3 regions of the Bacillus cereus group sp. N8 genome follow, and region 2 is predicted to be linked to each of the others. Evidence: riboswitches for the same ligand, from Rfam matches in the RefSeq annotation. Region 2 holds a riboswitch; each other region holds the start of a gene.

Region 1 (6,236 bases), on a different contig from region 2:
TTGAGAATAAAATGTGCTCCTGAGGTACATATCCAATCCACCCGAGTACATTTTCACTCGTCATTTTATCTAATGTCACATCAGAAACTGCAATATCCCCTTCTCCAAGCGGATATTGACGAAGAAGCTGACGTACAAGCGTCGTTTTTCCGCTTCCTGTTTTTCCGACAACCCCTAGCGTTTCTCCTTGTTTTAATGTAAAAGAAACCTTTTTTAAATTTTCTTCAGCTGATGAAGGATATGAAAAAGAAACTTCATCAAACTGAATATAATCCGGCTCTTGTACAAGCTTTGGATTTTTCGGATTCTTTACATCTGGTTCATACGCTAACGTTTCATTCACACGGTCGAGCGACGCATTTCCTCTTTGCATAACATTAATTAATTCACCAATTGCAAACATTGGCCAAATCATCATCCCTAAATACACGTTAAAGGAAACAAGCTCACCAAGTGTCACCTTTGATTGGAATACAAGGTATGCACCGTACACTAAACCAATTAAATAACTAAGTCCGACAAGCATTTTCACAGTTGGTTGGAATAACGCATCGATTCTTGCTACCTTCATATTTTTTTCGTAGACGTCATCTCCTAAATGATGAAATCTTTCCTGATCTGCATTCTCTTGTACGTATGCACGAATCACGCGCACGCCAGCAATTGATTCAAGTACTTTATCATTCATATCACCGAACGCATCTTGCGCAACTGTAAATCTTTCATGCAATTTCTTTCCATATATATTCATCGCATATGCCATAATCGGAAGCGGTATAAGGGCCGCTAATGTAAGCTCCCAACTTATTGTAAATCCCATCATAAAAACGATTGTAAGCATATATAAACTAGAATCTACAAGCGTTAATATACCGAAACCAGCTGTCATAGCGATTGCTTTTAAATCGTTTGTTGCTCTCGCCATTAAATCGCCAGTACGATTTTTTTGATAAAACGTCGGTGTCATCTTGAGCAAATGCCCCATAAATTTCGAGCGCATCGTCTTCTCAAGTACGAACGCACCTCCAAACAATTGATGTTGCCAAACAAAAGTAAGGCCATATCCAACTATCGTAACTCCTATTAAAATAAGAATAGACTCCATAATTGCTGCATTCGTTAACGTTCCTGTTTTTATATTATCAATCGTAACCCCTAGTACTTTTGGGGGAATGACTTCAACTATATTTACAATTAAAAGCGCACCAATTGCGATACTATATCTCTTCCAATGCTCTTTAAAAAACCATCTTAACTTTAGTAATACTGAAAACAACGTAACCTCTCCCTTCTCGTTTTCGTTTAACCCTCATTTCTTTATCCGCTATCCAAACCCATCACATTTACATTTCGTAACCCATACAATCTCATCACATTTTTCCACCTTCCAAATTTCAGTTTTATAGTAACCATACAAAGTATGGAAACAAGCAAATTGGACAAAAAAAAGCATACCGTCGCTTGACGATATGCACAAAAATGCATAAAAGCGTACGTTACGATATACGCAACGTACGCTTCTCATAAGACAAAAAAGTCCTATATATCCGCACGGGTTGCGTAATAATATGAATGTTTTCCGCCGTTTAATACAGCTAAGCCCATTACATTTACGATTACAATCATTACGCACACCCCCTTCATTTATTTTCCATTTATAATCTTACAACTTTATTGAGTATTCTGTCAATTATTTTTTTCGTTTTAAAATAATCTTTTATCACAAAAAATGAAAGTGATGCATTCTACTTACAGTTTGAAATGAGGGAATGTTCTGCAAGAAAGGGCATACAAACTAAAAAAATAATAAGAAATCGTTTTCACAAATATTTCATTTGAAAAATATTATCAAACCCCCTACAATCACCTTATACTCACTCTTACAAGTTGCTATTTTAGGAGGACTAATCATGACAACTAGCAATACGTACAAATTTTATTTAAACGGAGAATGGAGAGAAAGCTCTTCAGGACAAACAATCGACATTCCATCTCCATACTTACACGAAGTAATTGGGCAAGTACAAGCAATTACTCGCGGAGAAGTAGATGAAGCAATTGCATCTGCAAAAGTAGCTCAAAAATCATGGGCTGAAGCTTCTCTACAAGATCGCGCAAAATTTTTATATAAATGGGCTGATGAGCTCGTAAATATGCAAGATGAAATTGCCGATATTATTATGAAAGAAGTCGGTAAAGGATATAAAGATGCGAAGAAAGAAGTTGTTCGTACAGCGGACTTCATTCGTTACACAATTGAAGAAGCTCTACATATGCACGGAGAAAGCATGATGGGCGATAGCTTCCCTGGCGGAACAAAATCAAAACTTGCGATTATCCAACGCGCACCACTTGGTGTTGTATTAGCAATCGCACCGTTTAACTACCCAGTAAACTTATCTGCTGCAAAACTTGCACCAGCATTAATTATGGGTAACGCTGTTATTTTCAAACCAGCAACTCAAGGTGCAATTAGCGGTATTAAAATGGTTGAAGCACTTCATAAAGCTGGCCTTCCAAAAGGTCTTGTAAATGTAGCTACAGGACGCGGTTCTGTAATTGGTGACTACTTAGTAGAACACGAAGGTATCAATATGGTATCGTTCACAGGTGGTACAAACACAGGTAAACACTTAGCGAAAAAAGCTTCAATGATTCCACTTGTATTAGAACTTGGTGGTAAAGACCCTGGTATCGTTCGTGAAGATGCTGACTTACAAGATGCTGCAAACCATATCGTAAGCGGTGCATTCTCTTACTCTGGTCAACGTTGTACAGCTATTAAACGTGTACTTGTACACGAAAACGTAGCGGACGAGCTTGTTGACTTAGTAAAAGCGCAAGTAGCTGAACTATCAGTTGGATCTCCAGAACAAGACAGCACAATCGTTCCATTAATCGACGATAAATCTGCTGACTTCGTTCAAGGTTTAGTTGATGATGCTGTAGAAAAAGGTGCAACGATCGTTATCGGTAACAAACGTGAGCGTAACTTAATTTACCCAACATTAATCGACCACGTAACAGAAGAAATGAAAGTTGCTTGGGAAGAGCCATTTGGCCCAATCCTTCCAATCATCCGTGTTTCTTCAGATGAGCAAGCAATTGAAATTGCTAACAAATCAGAGTTCGGCTTGCAAGCAAGTGTCTTCACAAAAGACATTAACAAAGCATTTGCAATTGCTAACAAAATCGAAACTGGTTCTGTTCAAATTAACGGACGCACAGAGCGCGGCCCTGACCACTTCCCATTCATCGGTGTAAAAGGTTCAGGTATGGGCGCACAAGGTATTCGTAAGAGCCTTGAGTCTATGACACGTGAAAAAGTAACTGTATTAAACTTAGTTTAATCTTATATGTAGAAGCTGATCTAGTTTTAGATCAGCTTCTTTTTATACAATTTAGTTCACGAGTTGTTTCTCCATAGGTAAATTCACATATTCTACAGAAATTTGATACCCTAGCCATCGCTCGGCAATATGTACAAATGATGAAACAGAGCCTGTTGTAAAAAATCGATGCTTCGGATTCAGATTGTCCGACAAAATTCCTTTGTGTTGTAAAATTGTGCTTAACTCTATCGCTGTTTCTTCTGCAGAACTAATAATCGTCACAGCCTCTCCTAACTCCTTTTTTATATAGGACTCTAAAAGTGGATAATGCGTACACCCAAGAATTAACGTATCTATATCTTCTTTCGTTAATGGCAGTAAAGCTTGTTTTACTTGCTGCGTTACATATGCTGTATCTTCTAAGTGATTTTCTACAACTGTAGCTAAAGTCGGGCACGCATGACTATGCACTTCCAAATATGTATCAAGTTCGTGTAATGCTTTTTCGTACATATTAGATTTTATCGTACCTACAGTTCCAATTACCCCGATTTTCCCTTTCTTTGTCACTTTAATTGCAGCTCTTGCTCCCGGATGTATAACACCAATAACTGGAATGGATAGTACTTCTTGCAAATCAGTCAATGCAGCAGCTGCACCAGTATTACATGCTACCACTAGAGCTTTTAATGAAAACTGCTTGAGGAACTCAACCATTTCAAATATGAAAGATTGTACCTCCTCTACACTTCTTGGCCCATACGGACAACGCTCATTATCACCAATATAGTAAATGCTCTCTTTAGGCAATTGTCTTATAATTTCACTCGCAACTGTTAATCCCCCAACTCCCGAGTCTAGTACACCTATTACTGAATTTTTATTACATGCAGACATATAATTCATCCCCTTCTCAATCTTCTAGCGCCAATAACATTTATTATATTATGAAAATTCGATATTACATAATAATCCCTCTCCCTTTTAATCACAAACTCTTCTCTATAATCTGATTATTGCTATATCCATTGACGTATAAAAATACATTTGTTACTCTTAAATACGTTAATTTAATATTTAAATCCTCATTCGTATCTCGGTGAGGTAGAGGTTGCAGTCATTAAGAGTATCATTTCAGGAGATGTAGTGGCATTGATGAAGAAATGAGAAAGGAATGATTGCCGAAGTAAGTCGTGTCCACCATGCACGCTTGCTGGGTCTGCATTTAATAAGTGCAGAACTGTCACAAACGTTTCCGTTTGTGGAGAGCTATCGAGAGGTATGTCGTGGGTTTCTTATAAGATAGAAAGCATGTAGCGGCAAATTACGTGCTTTTTTTGTTTTGTTTGGGACTTCTCTTCCTGACTTCGGAAGACATACATATCTCCTCGCTTGACTTGGTTATACTAACTTTGGAGGTATTTTCTATGCAACAAAAAAAATGGGGCTTTTGGGTACTAACAGCTTTCGTTGTCGGTAACATGGTTGGCGCTGGTATTTTCATGGTGCCAAGTACGTTGGCACAAACAGCAAGCCCACTCGGTGTCACTTTAGCTTGGTTAACAACAGGGTTTGGTGTTTTAATGCTAGCTCTTGTTTTCGGTAATTTAGCAATTCGTCGTCCTGATTTAACGACAGGACCACAAAGTCATGCATATGCTTTATTCTCAACACCAAAAAGAAAGAAAATGGCTGGTTTCAGCATGGTATGGGGATATTGGGTTGCAAACTGGGCAAGTAACGTTGCCATCATTACATCTTTCGCGGGATATTTATCACTCTTCTTCCCGATTATGAAAGATACGCGACTATTATTTTCAATCGGCTCGTTCGATATAGAAGTTGGAAAGCTCATTACATTTACTATTTGTTCCGTCTTACTTTGGGGAACTCATTTAATATTAACAAACGGTGTAAGCGGAGCTGGGAAACTAAACTTCTTAGCAACAACAACGAAAGTAACTGGATTCCTTCTATTCATTGTCGTTACGTTATTTGCGTTCGAAGCTTCAAAGTTTGGACAATGGTACACACCGATGATCGATAAAGAAGGCGTATCACACGGTCTCCTTTCACAAGTGAATTTAGCGGCTCTTACAACGCTTTGGGCATTTATCGGAATTGAATCAGCAGTTCTTTTATCAAATCGTGCTACTTCTCCAAAAACAGTAAAGCGTGCAACAGTTGCAGGGTTACTAATTACAGTTGCCATTTACCTAGGAATTACAATTTTAACAATGGGTGTACTTCACGTTGATAAATTACAAGCTTCGGAACGTCCATTAGCAGATGCATTAAACGCTGCAATGGGTCATGGCGGTGGGAAACTTATGGCATTACTTGCTCTTACTTCCCTATTCGGTTCCATCTTAGGCTGGATTTTATTAAGCTCAGAAGTACCTTATCAAGCAGCAAAAGAAGGTTTCTTCCCTTCCTTCTTCGCGAAAACAAATAAAAAAGGAAGTCCAATTCATTCACTACGATTAACAAACATTATGTCGCAAGTGTTCTTATTCTCAACATTATCAGGAACAATTGCAGAAGCTTATACATTCGTTATTACCGTATCAACACTGGCCTACCTCATTCCATATCTCGTCTCACCAATCTTCCAGTTAAAACTAGTCGCAACTGGTGAAACGTATAAAAATGAAATGCGGGCAAGAATTACAGATGGTATAGTCGCAGTGATCGCGCTTTGCTATGCGCTATGGGTTATTAAAACAGGCGCATCCGATATAAAAACGTTCCTTCTCGGAATCGGTTTATTCGTAATTGGCTTTGCCTTCTATCCATTAATGAATCGTGATCAGAAAAAAAATAACGAAAAGAAAAACGAGCAAGTTGCGTAACGCAATTTGCTCGTTTTTTGCTTAATAAAACATATATAATAGAACAAAGAGG
Region 2 (6,236 bases):
ATTAAAGGATCATGATGTAGAAATGTATGATAAAGAAGAATTAATTTCTTTAGATGAATTAACAGAGCGTGTAAAAGATAAAGATGCATTGTTAAGCTTACTTTCTACAAAGGTGACGAAAGAAGTTATTGATGCGGCACCTCATTTAAAGATTGTCGCAAACTACGGTGCTGGTTACGATAATATTGATTTCACTTATGCAGGAGAAAAAGGAATTGCAGTATCGAATACACCGAAAGTATCAACTGAAGCGACAGCAGAATTAACATTTGCACTTCTGTTAGCAGCTGCACGTAGAATTCCTGAAGGTGATACGTTATGTCGTACAACTGGATTTAACGGATGGGCACCGTTATTCTTCTTGGGCCGCGAAGTACACGGTAAGACAATCGGAATTATTGGCCTTGGAGAAATTGGGAAGGCAGTTGCAAAGCGTGCGAAAGCATTTGGAATGGATATTTTATATACGGGGCCAAATCGTAAGCCTGAAGCGGAAAGTGAACTGGGAGCAACATATGTAACATTGGAAGAATTATTACAAACAGCAGACTTTATTACAATTAACTGTGCTTATAATCCGAAATTACATCATATGATTGATGAAGAACAGTTTAAAATGATGAAGAAAACAGCATATATTATAAATGCTTCACGTGGACCAATTATGCATGAATCAGCACTTGCTCATGCACTAAAAACGAATGAAATTGAAGGTGCAGCTCTTGACGTATTTGAATTTGAACCGAAAATTACAGAAGAGCTAAAAGGATTAAAGAATGTAGTACTTGCTCCTCATGTAGGAAATGCAACATTCGAAACTCGTGATGCGATGGCTGAAATGGCAGTGAGAAATATTTTAGCTGTATTAAACGATGAAGAACCTGTAACACCTGTAAATCAAAAATTATTAGTTACAAAATAAAAAGAAACCTTCCAATTTCGGAAGGTTTCTTTTTATTTTTCTTTATTTGCTTTTTTAGAAGGTCTTTGTCTAAGGAATTGAGATAGCATATACAAAATATATAGTGGAATGGCAATGAATAAGAAAACAGAAAAATTACCAAAACCTGTTTGGTACATTGTGATAATGCTTCCAACTAAAAATAGTGTAATAATGATGCTATATCGTGGAATTGGTACATCCTTTAAACTTGGGATGCGAATTCGGCTCACCATTAAAAATGCGAACGTTACAAATACTGTAATAAGAACGATTTTTGGAATGGTATTTGAAAATAATGTTAGGAAAGCGACAAGCCCTCCTGCTGCAGTAATCGGAACTCCAGTGAAATATTTCATAGAAGTAGAAGATGGTGTTACATTAAATCGTGCTAAGCGATATGCTCCGAACAGTGGGAATAATCCCGCTATGTATAGTCCAATGATTCCGTAGTTGGAAAAAGATGTGTAATACATTAAAACAGCAGGTGCTGCGCCAAATGTTACAACATCTGCGAGTGAATCAAGCTCTTTTCCCATTTGTGAATCAACGCGTAATAAACGAGCAACACGACCATCAAGACTATCTAACATCATCCCGATAAGTACTAAAATAGCAGCTGATTTATAATATCCTAAAGATGCATAGCCAATTGACAAGAATCCGCTATATAAATTTCCGAGCGTAAATAAGTTTGGAATAGCTGCTCTATACAAAATCTGATCCCTTGCTTTCTGTTATAAATTCTTAATTAGTGTATGAAAGTTTACTTATTTTATCATACCATAAATTTCTTCCTCATACGAAAGAAATTCCCAATTTGTGAAAGATTTCATAGAGGACAAGATTGAAGTATAAGTAAAAAAAGAAGCAACTTTTCATAAAGTTGCTTCTTACATTATTCAAATTTTGTTATCATCGTTCCAGTTTTATATCGATTATTAGGATCGAATCGTAATAAATCTCCATAGATCAGTTTGTCGGATAGTTTTAAATCTGTTTTTGCTTTTTCAATATACGGCTGACATAGCGCTACATCTGCCTCTTCACCGGAGCTTTTTTTGTAGCACATATTTTTTGTGTACACATAATCCTCTGTTACAAAACTACCATCGCGCATTACCATGAGAGGGTCTTTTTCTTTTATAAATAAGTCAGTTCCAAATTCAACTGATTGATTTGTTTTAATACCAAGTAAATGAAGAAGCGTCGGTTTAATATCAATTTGTCCTGATACTTTAGAAATAACTTTTCCTTCTTGACCAGGTACATGAATAATAAGAGGGACGCGCTGTAATTGCATAGAATCAAACGGTGTAATAGCGTCTTTCCCAAGGAACTGAGCCATAGATGCATTATGGTTTTCGGAAATGCCGTAGTGATCTCCATAAATGACAATAACAGAATTGTCGTAAAGTCCTTCTTCTTTTAATTGGTTAATGAATAATTTGAGAGCTTCATCCGTGTAGCGGACCGTTGGGAAATAGCGATTTAGAACGCCGCTTTCCGAATTAAACTCATCAACATATTGATCTTCTGGATTTAGAAGAAATGGAAAATGGTTTGTTAAAGTAATAAATTTTGTATAGAACGGTTGTGGTAAAGATTTTAGCTTTGGAATAGATTGTTCAAAGAACTCTTTATCTTTTAATCCCCAACCGACAGACATTTGCTCCGTGCCTACGTAATCATTTAAATTAAAGTAACGATCATATCCAAGTGCAGGGTACATTACATCACGATTCCAAAACGTTTTATCGTTTGAATGGAAGACAGCAGAAGAATATCCGTATTTCTTTAATTGTTCTGCTGTAGCTGTATATTCATTCGTTGCATGAGTGAAGAATACAGAACCACGGTCTAACGGATAAAGTGAGTTTTCAACGATAAATTCAGCATCAGAAGTTTTACCTTGTCCCGTTTGATGATAGAAGTTATCAAAATAGAAACTATCTTTAATAAACTCATTTAAAAATGGAGTAATTTCTTTTCCATTTATCTTTTTATTAATAACAAAACTTTGTGTAGATTCCATTGAAATTAAAATTACATTTTTACCCTTTGCAGCTCCAAATAAGTTTTTATCAACTTGTTTATCTTTTGAGTCTGTATAGTTTTTAATTTCAGAGAACCCGTCTCCACTTGCAAATACACGCTCGGCTGAAGACTTAGATTGAAGGGTAATATCAAATAGATGATATGTGTATAACCCTAAATTTTTCACGACAGTTTGACGATCAAATGAGCGTGAGAACATTTGTGGTTTATATATAACTGAAACAACAATTTGTAGTGCTAATAATGCTGTTACACCGCTAAAGAAAGTTCGCTTCTCAGAGCGAGAAAGCGGCGTCTTGTCACAGAATGATGGGAATTTACGTGAAATAAACATTAAAATAATTGCATCTGCAAATAAAAGTAATGTTTTATACGTAAATAGTTCTTTAATGCTCGTTCCTAAGTCAGCCATATTATTTGTTTGGAATAAAACAGGGAAAGTAACAAAATCGTTATAGAACCCGTAAAACATTGCATTTCCAAATAAAATAAATGACAGTATAAAACTAATTACAATAATAATTCGGTTTCGGTACTTAGATGCAAGTAAAGCGAAACCAAAAAATAAAAGTAACGAAGCTAGTGGGTTAATAAAAAGCATAAATTCTTCAAAGAAGTTATCAATTCTAATATCAAATGCTAGCTTGTACACAATATATGTTTTTATCCATAATAAAACGACTGCAACTAGTGCAAATCGTAATTTTGGAAACAGACGTTGTAGCATAATATACTCCTCTCTTAAAAGCATGACAGTTCTTGTGAGTCCCTTTGAATAGCGCTTCACTTTATATATACGAACAGTCCTTTATTATTATGATTATTATACTATGAGTATCATTATACGAAAATAAAAGCGGGTTGTGGGCTTTTTTTGCAACAATTGAGTAGAAAAAGCGAAGTGGGAGACAATAAAATGGAATTTCTATGTATGATTATTATCATTCGTTAAACATAGAAAGTATCGCAATGGTACGGAGGTTATGATGCGAAAATTATTATATCTAATAGTATGCATTAGTTTTATGCTTTTTTCTTCACCGAGTGTATCAGTAGCACAATATGATGCACAGCTCATGGAAGATGCTCTTTATTCTGTGTTATTTCCAAAAATAAATGAAGCGATTGAGAAGCAATATGGAAAATTAAAACCGTTTGATTGTCCTAAAATTATTAGTTTAAAAAAACTTTATAGCGGTACATATTTATTTCAAGCAGTAATTGAAATAACGAAATATGAATCAGGAATAGGTGGTAAAGTACTTCCTCCATTTGAGAAGATAAGTATGACATTTAACAATGAAGAAGGAGAATGGACTGTTACAAAAATATCTATAAAGCGCTTACCGGATGAAACGAAATTAAACTGTAAAAAAACAATTTAAAAAATTGTTTGACAAATAAAATGTTCCTTTGGTATTGTTAATAGCAACAATTAGATGTTTGAAAATTAAATAGACTTACCTCATCTACTCTCAAAGGTAGAGGCCGCGATAGGAAAGAGTAAGCTATGGGAGATTTAATGGAATCTGTGATCATAGGTTGAAAGGGACTATTGCCGAAATATAAGAATAACCATCTTATTCATATATTGGGACTGCATTGAATAAATGTAGTACTGTCATAAGATTTATTTTATGGAGAGCTATTTGGAGATGTTGATGCGGTTTCTTATTTTGAGAAGATAACAACTCGTTTATTTTTTCAATATATATTTTTCCTAATAAGAAACGCGTGTGAACATTGTTCCGCGCGTTTTTTGTCTATCTAAAAGCGTGCTGCAATGAATAGAAGATTGGGGTTATGAGTTTTAGAGGAAATAAGGGAGGAATTCAAATGTATTTACACGGCACAAGCCGAATCAATGGGCAAGGACACTTAGAAATTGGTGGGTGCGATACGACGCAGCTAGCAAAACAATACGGAACACCACTTTATGTATACGATGAAGAGTCTATTCGAGGAAAGTGCCGCGCGTTTCATCGTGCTTTTAAAGAAAGTGGTTTCTCTTATCAAGTAGCATATGCAAGCAAGGCGTTCTTGTGCATGGAGATGTGCCGAGTAGCTCGTGAAGAGAATATGTCATTAGATGTTGTTTCTGGAGGAGAATTATATACTGCGCTTCAAGCAGGATTTCCAGCATCGCGCATTCATTTTCACGGCAATAATAAAACAGAAGAAGAGATTGTGATGGCTCTTCAGGCGAATATTGGTTGTTTTGTCGTAGATAATTTCTTGGAATTAGAAATTTTGCATGATTTAGCAGTGCAACATGGAAAGTTTGTGAACATATTAATCCGTGTAACGCCAGGAGTAGAGGCACATACACACGAATATATAACAACAGGTCAAGAGGATTCGAAATTTGGATTTGGTGTTTCAAATGGTCAAGCGATGCAAGCAATTGAGCTAGCTTTGCAAAAATCAAATTATAATGTGCTAGGAATTCACTCGCACATCGGATCACAAATATTCGAAACGGCTGGTTTTGTTCGAGCAATTGAAGTACTACGTCAATTTTTAGAAGAAGTGAGAGAGCGAACAAACTATGTAGTGAAAGTATTGAATGTAGGTGGAGGTTTCGGTATACGTTATACGGAGTCTGATACACCGTTAACACTTGAAACATATGTGGAGGCTGTAACGAGTACGATAAGAGAGCAGTTTACAGTATGTGAATACCCGCTTCCAGAAATATGGATTGAACCGGGTCGTAGTATCGTAGGTGATGCTGGAACAACAATTTATACAGTTGGATCGGTGAAAGAGATTCCTGGTATTCGGAAATATGTTTCAGTCGATGGTGGGATGACAGATAATTTAAGACCAGCTTTATATAACGCTCGTTATGAAGCAATGTTAGCGAATCGAGGGAATGATGAGAATGAGGAACTCGTTTCGATCGCTGGGAAATGCTGTGAAAGTGGAGATATGCTGATTTGGGATATTAACTTACCGCAAGTTGCTTCTTCTGATTTACTAGCAATTTCTTGTACGGGGGCATATGGGTACTCGATGGCGAATAATTATAATCGTATTCGTAGACCAGCTGTCGTCTTTGCAAAAGGCGGAACATCACAAATCGTTGTAGAGCGTGAAACGTATGAAAATATTATTGGGAACGATCGCATACGTATTAAAGAGCTTGTTTAGGTAGGGAAAAGGAGTTGTTCTGAGGGGCAATTCCTTTTTTATAAAATAATTAAAATATATCGGAAAACTAGGATTGAAAAAAAAC
Region 3 (6,236 bases), on a different contig from region 2:
ACGATATTTGGAAAAGAATTAATAGAGAGCTTTGAACAAAGTAAACCAGAAATGTTTCAAAATATTTTAAGGCAGGGATAATGTTTTAAAGAGAAAAAACGCTTATACCTCATCTTTGAAGCATAAGCGTTTTTGTTTAAAATACTTAAAAACAAAAATCTGTTGGTAAAGTACCATTTTTTATCATCGTTCTTAATCCATGTTTCATAATCCAAGGATTAACAGGAAGTTTGTTATCGCGTAATTGTTGTAACCATTGAAAAACGAGTTCTTTATCTTCTTTTGTAATATCGTTAATATGATTGGCTACTGATTTTTGGACATATTTAGAAGGGTCATTCATTAATGGCTCAAGAAGCTTTAAATTATTTCTAAAGTCACCTTTCAGAGCTCCTATTTTTTTTGCCCAAGGAAGTCTTGGTCTTGTACCTTCGGAAACTAATCTCCTAATGTGGCTGTTTTCGTCATGAATCCACTGTTGTAGTATGTCCAGTGTATCTTCATGATATTTTTCAAGAAAAGGCCGAATTGCATATTCAGCAGTATTCCTTTTCGTTATTTCATACATGGCGTTGAAAGAGGATTCAAAATCGTTAAGCCCATATTTTTCGACGTATTTTGCAATAGGCATGTACATATAACCATTTGTAAATGTGCCTACTTCTGTTGTGTTTTCTGGCCCCAATGTTTTCAGTAATATATGTATTGTTTCATTAAAATCTTTTTGTAATGCATAGTGTAATTCATCTGCTATTACCTCTATACGTTGTTTCAACTCTAAATTTTCAACTTTACTCGTTACAGAATCTACAAAGTTTTTCTTAGAGAAATTAGGATCATGTTTAGAAATAGAATCAGCCATTTTTTCTGCTAATTCTTTGTTGAATAAAAATTTTAACGGAACATATTTACCCATTTTTTCACCCCATTGGTCAGATAAAAACAATGTTTATTTTTTAATCGACAATCCATACACCAAAGTCTCACTAGGAGTCGTAATACTAAAACCTATCGTTTTATAATCAAGTTTCACAGTATCACCAGTGTAATCTGTCGTGAATGAATCCATTTGTACGATAAGATGTGCATCTTCATATACAACATCATCCGCATTATATGTATCCCAAATTAAATCGACATCAACGAAAATGCTACAAGAGTTCGTCATCGTCCCTCTAATGCGAATAATCTTTTTGTCTTCACGTTCTAATCTATGTATAGCAGCTTTTGCTTCATTAGTAATACGAATGTTCATGTAATCCCAACCTTTATGTATATTTCCTCTATTATCGCAAAAACAGTGGCAATAGGGAAGGGAGATGAATTGCAATAAAAAACGAGCAAACAAATTTGTTTGCTCGTTTTATTTTATTTTATTTTAGTTCACATTTATCAAGTGGAATTACTTTCGTTTTCTTAGTAAATTTATATCCTAACCACAGTACTAAGAAGAGTGGTAAACCGATGTAAGAAACGAGTACACCGTTCCAATCGATAGATGCTCCCATAAATGCTCCGTAGTTTTGTCCTAAAATAACGATAACACAAAGTGTAAATGCAAAGATTGGACCGAACGGGAACCATTTTGCTCTATACGGTAAATCTTTTAAATCTTTCCCTTGTGCAACATAAGCTTTTCGGAAACGGTAATGACTAATAGCAATTCCTACCCAAGCAATAAATCCTGACATCCCAGAAGCATTTAATAACCAAATGTATACAACACCGTCACCGTATAAAGAAGCGATGAAAGCAACGCTACCAACAACTGATGTTGCGATTAATGCGTTAACAGGTACACCACGGCTATCTAATTTGCCTAAGAACTTTGGTGCTTTTCCTTGACGAGCTAAATCCCAAAGCATACGAGTTGATGCATACATTCCAGAGTTACCAGCAGAAAGTACTGCAGTTAAAATAACAGCGTTCATAACAGAAGCAGCGAAGGCAACGCCCGCTTTTTCAAATACTAGTGTAAATGGACTTACTGTTACATCACTTGCTGCAAGGCTATCAGTCGTATAAGGAATTAATAAACCGATAACGAGAATTGCTAAAATATAGAATAATATAATGCGCCAAAAGATAGAACGAATTGCTTTTGGAATATTGCGTTCTGGATCAGCAGTTTCACCAGCAGCCACTCCTAATAATTCAGTTCCTTGGAATGAGAAACCAGCAGCCATAAATACACCGATAATTGCCATGATACCGCCATTAAATGGTGCATCTGCAACAGTGAAGTTTTTAAAACCGACAGCTTCGCCGCCCATAATTCCAAAGATCATCATAAAGCCGACAATTAAAAAGATAATAATAGTAACTACTTTAATAAGTGCGAACCAATATTCAGATTCACCAAAACCTTTAACAGATAAATAGTTTAAGAGAAAAATAATAGCTAAGCAAAGTCCACTCCAAATAAGAGAAGGGGTATCTGGGAACCAAAATTTCATAATTAATGTTACCGCTGCGAGTTCCGCCGCTATCGTAATCGCCCAGTTATACCAATAGTTCCATCCAAGTGCAAAGCCAAGTGATGGATCAACAAATTTTGTTGCATACGTACTAAAAGATCCAGTAACAGGCATGTAAGCTGCGAGTTCTGCTAAGCTTGTCATTAAAAAATAAACCATAATTCCAATTGCGGCATATGCGACTAATGCACCGCCAGGACCAGCTGAATGGATAACACCACCACTGGCAAGAAATAATCCGGTACCGATTGTACCACCGAGAGAAATCATCGTAAGGTGACGAGATTTTAATCCGCGTTTTAATTCACCTTGTCCTTGTGTAGTTTGCTTTTTAGAGGTAGCTTGATTCGTTGCGCTATTCATGTTCAACACTCCTTTTCTAGTAAGATAGGAAGGAGCGGGGGAGAAAAATACAAAAAACCGCCAAAAGAATTAGGCGGAACGTTTCACAAATAACCACCCCCATCATACCCTTCCGTTAAGATAGCACCCCACGTCTACACGGTAATTTTGTAAACGTGACAGTTCTGTTCCTTTCGGAGACAGCCCCAGCTCATATTTCCAGAGATGAAATATAAACTTCGGCAACTTTTCCTTTCAAACAGAGTCGGTGACATTCTCTGTGTCTCGGCCGTTCTACTCTTAAAAGTTGCAACCTCTACCTCATCGGATTGATGAGGATTTATTCATTGCTATGATTTTTAATATATGGCAATTGTAATGATTTTCTGAATATATTGCAAGGAATTTTGTTAGGAAAAGTCAAAAAATATCGGTTATTGTATAGGAAACGCTTGCAAAACTCCACCCGAACCTACTGTTATGTAGCAATAAGCAAAGAAAAAATTGTTATACAAATGTTTCGCAAAAAATAATGAAAAACCCTTTAAAATTAAAAGAAAATTCAGAAAATATAATTCGACATAACTATCAAAAGAGGATTATTCCTTACATTTGTTTCAAAAAATAAGTATAAATCTGATAAATAGAATGAATATTCTTTTTATTTTTGGTAAAATTGAAATATTGTTTAATTGAAAAGGGGACATTATTATGAAATTAGAAACGGAAAGATTACATATAGTACCGTGTACGGAAGAATGGATTCAAATTGCGAAAAATCAAGGCTACAATAGCGGCCCGCATATTGTAGGACATATAGGAAATGTAAAACAAGATGAGTCTTTATTACCGTGGGGCCCGTGGTATGTTATTCGGAAAGAGGATGATGTTGTTCTAGGTGATATAGGATTTAAAGGGAAACCAAACGAGGAACATAGGGTAGAAATCGGTTATGGATTTATTGAGAAATATTGGAATAAAGGGTATGCAACAGAAGCAGTTAGTGAATTAATGAAATGGGCTTTTCAAACAGGGGAAGTGGAAACGATTATAGCGGAGACACTCCTTGATAACTATAGCTCCATTCGTGTATTAGAGAAATTACATATGAAAAGAGTAAATAGTACTGAAACGATGGTCAATTGGAAAATAGAAAAATAAAAAATACCGCTCGAAGTAAATCGGGCGGTATTATTATTAATTATGGCAGCATTTGTTTTTGATCTGTTGGATAGCTATTCGTCGCTTGTTTCGAATACTTTGAATGGTTACGAACAGAAATGAAAATGGAGATAATAACGACAAGACCAACTGCAACATAAGAAAGTGTAATAATAGTTGGATCAACTTTAAATGATGTAAGTAATGTACGTATATTCGTAAAGATAATAAGTCCGCCAACGAGTACGCCAAGTAAATGCGACGGAACGATGCGTACTAACCATGCGGCAATTGGTGCGGCAACAATACCACCGAGCATGAGAGAAAATACCCAAATCCAGCTTATTTGTTCCCAACCAAGTGAGATGAAAAAGCCGATTGTTGCAGCGAGTGAAACAGGAAATTCGCTCGTATCTACAGAGCCAATAACTTTTCTAGCGTCATTTCCTCTTGCAAGAAGAACTGGTGTCGTAATAGGTCCCCAGCCACCACCGCCAGTAGAATCAACAAATCCTGCAAAAAGGCCAAGCGGCACAAGTTGCTTAGCAGGCATACGCTTATTTGAAGCAACAATTTGTTTTTGAATGATGAATCGTAATAAAATATAAACCCCTAAAGTAAATAAAAATAAGGAAATGTACGGTTTAATTAAATTACCAGGTAAATTACTTAAAAAACATGCCCCGACAAAAGCACCGATAGCTCCTGGTAATGTAAGTCTAGAAACTGTATATTTATCAACGTTTCCGAATCGTATATGAGATGCACCGGAAGCGGCAGTAGTGACCACTTCAGCTAAATGAACTGATGCAGAAGCAACAGCTGGTGCGATACCAAACATTAATAATAAAGAAGAAGACGTTACCCCATACGCCATTCCAAGCGCTCCATCGATCAATTGAGCGAAAAATCCGATAATAGCAAAGATAATTAATTTCTGCATAAATAATCCCCCTGTAATAATAAATGAAAAAAGCACTTTTCCCGTGTGAGAAAAGTGCCTTTGGTTTTTCCAATCAGCAATAATTAAATTTGTTTCATTATAATACATATTAATCGTATAAATCAACTAGGTTTTAAAGTTTTTTGAATTGAACGAAAGAAAAATAAAATATACAATAAAAGGATGGAGAGAAAGGGGAGAAAGAATATGTTAGCATTTGATCATCTCGTTCACGCAGTTCATGGCACACCGGAGGAAGCGGCAAAACAAATGCAGGCACTAGGTTTTCATACTGCGTTAGGCGGTGAGCATACGACTTGGGGTACTTGGAATAGTTTATGCTATTTTGATTTATCATATATAGAATTTTTAGCAGTTCAGCATGAAGAAAAAGCGAAAGAAGCAGAAAATCCATTAGTACAAGAAACAGTAGTGAAATTACAAAGTGGAGAAGGAATGCTACAAATCGCAATTCGAACAGATGCAATTGAAGAACTAGCAGTTAACTTAAGCAAACATGGCTTACAAACGATAGGACCATTTGAAGGGAAACGGATGAGAAAAGATGGCCGACTTTTAGAATGGAAAATGCTATTTGTAAAGCAAGAAGAGAGCGGACCGAAATTACCTTTCTTTATACAGTGGAATGAAACGGATGAAGAAAGAAGAAACGATTTACGTAAAACAGGAACGATCACTGAACATAAAAACAAAGTACAACAAATTGAAACGATTCATTACGCAGTGAAAAATGTTCGAGAAACAGTTCGGAAATGGAAAGAAATAATGGGACTAACAGTAAGCTCAGTCATAAGAAATGAAGAGTGGAATGCTGAGTGTCAAAGCGTATCGTTTGGAGATATTCATGTGCAGTTTTGCGAACCAATGGGAGAAGGTCCAGTTCAAGATCGTTTGAAGGACCAGGGCGAATATCCATTTGCAGTAGAGTTTAAAGGGGAAAATAAACGAGAGCATGAAGTGTTAGGTAGTTTGTACATATATTGATAGAGGTGAACGTTTTGGAAGAAATGCTTAGAGATATAGAGAGAAAACTAGGGTGGCCTCGAATTGTAAATTGTACAGCTATTTCAAAAGGGTTTTCACATGAAGAGAAATATAAAGTTGAATTAGCGAATCGAGAAACGTATTTTGTCAAAGTGTGTGATTCTGCTAATTTTGAACGAAAACAAGAAGAATATACGTATATGAAACAGTTGGAGTCATTACATATCCCGACGCCAAAATTAATTCATTTTATAAGACTTGAAGAATTAAATAAATGCGTTCAAATATTTGAATGGACCCGAGGTGAA

The links. A riboswitch is a leader RNA that binds a small molecule or an ion and turns the genes downstream of it on or off. The one in region 2 is predicted to bind lysine.
Region 1: it holds a riboswitch for lysine, as region 2 does, so the genes downstream of both, JDS80_RS22050 (amino acid permease) here and lysA (diaminopimelate decarboxylase) in region 2, are expected to answer to the same signal.
Region 3: it holds a riboswitch for lysine, as region 2 does, so the genes downstream of both, JDS80_RS17905 (amino acid permease) here and lysA (diaminopimelate decarboxylase) in region 2, are expected to answer to the same signal.

Annotation. Positions count from the first base shown of each region.
Region 1 is NZ_JAEHBK010000019.1:25,295-31,530, forward strand. Features, by position in the region: gene JDS80_RS22035 (ABC transporter ATP-binding protein) at 1-1,276, opposite strand, end outside; gene gapN (NADP-dependent glyceraldehyde-3-phosphate dehydrogenase) at 1,911-3,350, shown strand; gene racE (glutamate racemase) at 3,402-4,229, opposite strand; lysine riboswitch at 4,430-4,612, shown strand; gene JDS80_RS22050 (amino acid permease) at 4,760-6,184, shown strand.
Region 2 is NZ_JAEHBK010000002.1:399,340-405,575, reverse strand. Features, by position in the region: gene JDS80_RS06175 (NAD(P)-dependent oxidoreductase) at 1-922, shown strand, start outside; gene pssA (CDP-diacylglycerol--serine O-phosphatidyltransferase) at 955-1,656, opposite strand; gene JDS80_RS06165 (LTA synthase family protein) at 1,839-3,725, opposite strand; gene JDS80_RS06160 (DUF3888 domain-containing protein) at 3,985-4,383, shown strand; lysine riboswitch at 4,473-4,654, shown strand; gene lysA (diaminopimelate decarboxylase) at 4,835-6,151, shown strand.
Region 3 is NZ_JAEHBK010000012.1:35,762-41,997, forward strand. Features, by position in the region: gene JDS80_RS17890 (DUF2716 domain-containing protein) at 1-81, shown strand, start outside; gene JDS80_RS17895 (DNA alkylation repair protein) at 146-916, opposite strand; gene JDS80_RS17900 (iron-sulfur cluster biosynthesis family protein) at 950-1,255, opposite strand; gene JDS80_RS17905 (amino acid permease) at 1,374-2,840, opposite strand; lysine riboswitch at 2,954-3,146, opposite strand; gene JDS80_RS17910 (GNAT family N-acetyltransferase) at 3,531-3,980, shown strand; gene JDS80_RS17915 (sulfite exporter TauE/SafE family protein) at 4,021-4,923, opposite strand; gene JDS80_RS17920 (VOC family protein) at 5,131-5,928, shown strand; gene JDS80_RS17925 (aminoglycoside phosphotransferase family protein) at 5,943-6,236, shown strand, end outside.